Regions from separate parts of the Oceanobacillus sp. FSL W8-0428 genome, predicted to be linked through region 1. Evidence: a T-box and tRNA genes for the amino acid it is inferred to sense, from the RefSeq annotation. Region 1 holds a T-box; the other holds one or more tRNA genes.
What was found. The T-box of region 1 lies ahead of proS (proline--tRNA ligase). A T-box ahead of a tRNA ligase gene usually reads a tRNA of that ligase, here a tRNA-Pro.

Region 1 (2,453 bases):
CAACAGACTATCTTGTTATCGGCGTCCTGTTTATGTATGTATCTTTTCTTATTACAACCTACTATTTCTTTGGAAATGGGCCTGCGCTGGTGGTTATATTTTTAACACTGCTTTGTATATACAAGCATATGGAGAATTATCGCCGGATTATATTAAAGGAAGAGACAAGGTTATCCAGTATGTTTAAAAAGAGTGCCTAGATAAGGGTTTTTTTGAACTTATATTATAGGGGATACTGAAAAAGTAAGCTTTTTATTAAGGAGTGTGCAAGAATTGGATATTTTATTATGGATAATCATTATCCTGTTATTTATCGCAAGTTTTCTGGGAATTATCTTTCCGATGATCCCGTCTGTTATTGCTATTTGGGGAGGATTTCTAATCTATTACTTCTTTATAAATAGTGAGACCCTGAACTGGTGGTTCTGGGCAGGAATGATTGTGATCACAGTTATTCTCTTTGTTGCGGACATTATTGCCAACAGTTATTTTGTGAAAAAATTTGGAGGCAGTAAAGCAGGAGAAAGAGGCGCTGCGGTAGCTGTTATTATCGGTTCCTTTATTACTCCGCCATTTGGAATTATTTATGTTCCATTTTTAACAGTGCTCGCTATCGAAATGATGCAACGGAGAACAGTGAAAGAAGCAATCCGGGCTTCCATTGGTTCTTTTTTAGGATTTTTAGGAGGTTCTGTTGCAAAAGTTGTCCTGCAGTTGATTATGATTGTCTGGTTCTTTATCGCGGTCTGGTTATAAGCAGGCAGCAAATGCCTTATTCCCATTTTCTTAACTGTAAAAAATCGTCTGCTTCTTGACTTTCATCAGTGAGAACTATATATTAAAAGCATAGTTGAAATATTGACGGAGAATAGTACGTTGTTACTGTCTAATACAGAGAGAAAAAGGATGCTGAGACTTTTTCATAGACATACAAGGGAACCTGCCTCCCGAGTTCGCCATATAAGGAGATACTGCTCTGAAATTGGCGCGGTTTTGGCCGTTATCAAATGAAGTGTATATATTTGCCGGTCCTGTCTGTAAAATAATAGACAGCAGCTTATATATAAACAAGGGTGGTACCACCTGTTTAACCTCGGTCCCTTTCATAAGGATGGAGGATTTTTTGCGTTTATAGAGGATGTTCAAAAAGTCCAATAAAAATGACACGGCGATAAGAGGATCTTCTACTAAGAACGCCCACGTCGTGTGGGCAACGTAGAAGTCACCGCATCCTGCGGAAGTGCGTTGGTTTGCTTTTCCGGTACTCACGTATGTTAAAGCATACGCTCCGTTCCTCAAAGCGGCACCGCCTTGAACTTCTTGGTCCTATTTATCAGACTTTTTGAACACACACTTATATGGAATTTCAAACAATAGAAGAGTTAAATAAGAAAGAGGTGCTTACAATTGGGTAAGAAAAATAAACAATTTGTAGAAAAAATTACAGCGATGGAGGACGATTTCGCACAGTGGTATACAGACGTTGTCAAGCAGGCAGAGCTTGTTGATTATGGTCAAGTGCGCGGAACAATGATTATCAAACCTTATGGTTATGCAATCTGGGAAAATATTAAAGATGAATTAGATCGTATGTTTAAGGAAACAGGTCATACGAACGTTGCTTTTCCGCTGTTTATTCCTGAAAGTCTGCTGCAAAAGGAAAAAGATCATGTAGAGGGATTTGCTCCTGAGGTTGCCTGGGTAACTCATGGCGGAGATGAGGAATTAACAGAACGTATTGCAGTACGCCCAACTTCTGAAGTACTGTTTTGTGATTATTATTCAAATAATATTCACTCTTACCGTGATCTGCCAAAGCTCTATAATCAATGGTCCAATGTGGTCCGCTGGGAAAAAACGACACGTCCGTTCCTGCGTTCTTCTGAATTTCATTGGCAGGAAGGGCATACAGCACATGCAACAGATGAAGAAGCAACCGAAGAAACAAATCGTATGCTTGGAATTTATGCCAAGCTGGTGGAAGAATATTTAGCCATCCCCGTGTTAAAAGGAAAGAAAACAGATAAAGAAAAATTTGCAGGGGCGGAATTTACCTTAACGATTGAAGCATTGATGCATGACGGGAAAGCATTGCAATCTGCTACATCGCATCATTTTGGTTCTGGATTTGCAGAAGCATTTGATATTACCTATCTGGATGAAAATGGGGAAAGCCAGTTTGTTCATCAAACTTCATGGGGCTTGTCTACCCGGATTATGGGAGCTTTAATTATGGTGCACGGTGATAACCGCGGACTAGTAGTGCCTCCAAAGGTTGCGCCGACACAGGCAATGATTGTTCCAATCGCCCAGCATAAAGAAGGCGTACTGGACAAAGCTTATGCTCTACGTGATAAATTAGCAAAAGTTGCCCGTGTCGATATTGACGGCAGTGATAAAATGCCAGGCTGGAAATTTAATGAATATGAAATGAAAGGTATCCCGGTCCGAGT
Region 2 (2,453 bases), 970 kb from region 1:
TCGCTCAACGGATAAAAGCTACCCCGGGGATAACAGGCTTATCTCCCCCAAGAGTTCACATCGACGGGGAGGTTTGGCACCTCGATGTCGGCTCATCGCATCCTGGGGCTGTAGTCGGTCCCAAGGGTTGGGCTGTTCGCCCATTAAAGCGGTACGCGAGCTGGGTTCAGAACGTCGTGAGACAGTTCGGTCCCTATCCGTCGTGGGCGTTGGAAGTTTGAGAGGAGCTGTCCTTAGTACGAGAGGACCGGGATGGACACACCGCTGGTGTACCAGTTGTTCCGCCAGGAGCATAGCTGGGTAGCTACGTGTGGAAAGGATAAGTGCTGAAAGCATCTAAGCATGAAGCCCCCCTCAAGATGAAACTTCCCATCACTTCAAGTGAGTAAAATCCCTCAGAGACGATGAGGTTGATAGGTCCGAGGTGGAAGCGTGGCGACACGTGCAGCTGACGGATACTAATCGATTGAGGACTTATCTAAGTTTTTTGATGTCACGTTACTCTTATTTAGTTTTCAGGGTGCAAATTTAAAAAAAGTGTTGCATTTTTATTCTGAAGTGCATATAATATAACTTGTCCTTGTTTTTAAGGAAACATCTTCAAGTTACATATTGTATTGTCTGGTGGCGATAGCGAAGAGGTCACACCTGTTCCCATGCCGAACACAGAAGTTAAGTTCTTCAGCGCCAATGGTAGTTGGGGGCTTCCCCCTGCGAGAGTAGGACGTTGCCAGGCTTTAAATCCGGAGGATTAGCTCAGCTGGGAGAGCACCTGCCTTACAAGCAGGGGGTCGCAGGTTCGAGCCCTGCATCCTCCACCATTATGCCGGCCTAGCTCAACTGGTAGAGCAACTGACTTGTAATCAGTAGGTTGGGGGTTCAAGTCCTCTGGCCGGCACCATTTTCCTTTTAAGGAGCCATTAGCTCAGTCGGTAGAGCATCTGACTTTTAATCAGAGGGTCGAAGGTTCGAATCCTTCATGGCTCACCATTTGCGGGTGTGGCGGAATTGGCAGACGCGCTAGACTTAGGATCTAGTGCCTTCGGGCGTGGGGGTTCAAGTCCCTCCACCCGCACCATTAATTAAATAAAGGCAATACGCGGAAGTAGTTCAGTGGTAGAACATCACCTTGCCAAGGTGGGGGTCGCGGGTTCGAATCCCGTCTTCCGCTCCAAATATTGCCGGGGTGGCGGAACTGGCAGACGCACAGGACTTAAAATCCTGCGGTAAGTGATTACCGTACCGGTTCGATTCCGGTCCTCGGCACCATAAGCGCCCGTAGCTCAATTGGATAGAGCGTTTGACTACGGATCAAGAGGTTAGGGGTTCGACTCCTCTCGGGCGCGCCATCGGGAAGTAGCTCAGCTTGGTAGAGCACTTGGTTTGGGACCAAGGGGTCGCAGGTTCGAATCCTGTCTTCCCGACCATTACATGAATATAATATGGGGCCTTAGCTCAGCTGGGAGAGCGCCTGCCTTGCACGCAGGAGGTCAGCGGTTCGATCCCGCTAGGCTCCACTCAATAACTTTTAAATAAGTTGTTGACAATGGTTTTGAAACATGATATATTAATTTGGTCGCTGTTTTTAAAAGCGACAAAGAAATTGCTCTTTGAAAACTGAACAAAACAACCAGTACGAAAGAAGAAAAACACCTCGTTTTTCTTGAATATTTAAGTCAGAAGTTGACTTCTGAAAGCTAAAGAAACAAACACTTTTATGGAGAGTTTGATCTTGGCTCAGGACGAACGCTGGCGGCGTGCCTAATACATGCAAGTCGAGCGCGGGAAGCGGACAGAACTCTTCGGAGGGACGTTCGTGGAACGAGCGGCGGACGGGTGAGTAACACGTAGGCAACCTGCCTGTAAGACTGGGATAACTCGCGGAAACGCGAGCTAATACCGGATAATACTTATCATCTCCTGATGGTAAGTTGAAAGGCGGCTTTTGCTGTCACTTACAGATGGGCCTGCGGCGCATTAGCTAGTTGGTGAGGTAATGGCTCACCAAGGCGACGATGCGTAGCCGACCTGAGAGGGTGATCGGCCACACTGGGACTGAGACACGGCCCAGACTCCTACGGGAGGCAGCAGTAGGGAATCTTCCGCAATGGACGAAAGTCTGACGGAGCAACGCCGCGTGAGTGATGAAGGTTTTCGGATCGTAAAACTCTGTTGTCGGGGAAGAACAAGTATGATAGTAACTGATCGTACCTTGACGGTACCCGACCAGAAAGCCACGGCTAACTACGTGCCAGCAGCCGCGGTAATACGTAGGTGGCAAGCGTTGTCCGGAATTATTGGGCGTAAAGCGCTCGCAGGCGGTTCTTTAAGTCTGATGTGAAATCTTGCGGCTCAACCGTAAACGTGCATTGGAAACTGGAGGACTTGAGTGCAGAAGAGGAGAGTGGAATTCCACGTGTAGCGGTGAAATGCGTAGAGATGTGGAGGAACAC

Region 2: it has a tRNA-Pro gene. The T-box ahead of proS (proline--tRNA ligase) is inferred to sense a tRNA for this amino acid. The anticodon was not compared.

What each region holds. Positions count from the first base shown of each region.
Region 1 covers NZ_JBBORB010000001.1:2,457,736-2,460,188, forward strand. The annotation lists gene MKY30_RS11540 (glycerol-3-phosphate acyltransferase) at 1-200, shown strand, start outside; gene MKY30_RS11545 (DUF456 domain-containing protein) at 274-756, shown strand; T-box leader at 850-1,105, shown strand; gene proS (proline--tRNA ligase) at 1,408-2,453, shown strand, end outside.
Region 2 covers NZ_JBBORB010000001.1:1,487,460-1,489,912, forward strand. The annotation lists rRNA gene MKY30_RS06600 (23S ribosomal RNA) at 1-482, shown strand, start outside; rRNA gene rrf (5S ribosomal RNA) at 621-736, shown strand; tRNA gene MKY30_RS06610 (tRNA-Val) at 746-821, shown strand; tRNA gene MKY30_RS06615 (tRNA-Thr) at 826-901, shown strand; tRNA gene MKY30_RS06620 (tRNA-Lys) at 915-990, shown strand; tRNA gene MKY30_RS06625 (tRNA-Leu) at 994-1,078, shown strand; tRNA gene MKY30_RS06630 (tRNA-Gly) at 1,100-1,174, shown strand; tRNA gene MKY30_RS06635 (tRNA-Leu) at 1,181-1,269, shown strand; tRNA gene MKY30_RS06640 (tRNA-Arg) at 1,273-1,349, shown strand; tRNA gene MKY30_RS06645 (tRNA-Pro) at 1,351-1,427, shown strand; tRNA gene MKY30_RS06650 (tRNA-Ala) at 1,445-1,517, shown strand; rRNA gene MKY30_RS06655 (16S ribosomal RNA) at 1,715-2,453, shown strand, end outside.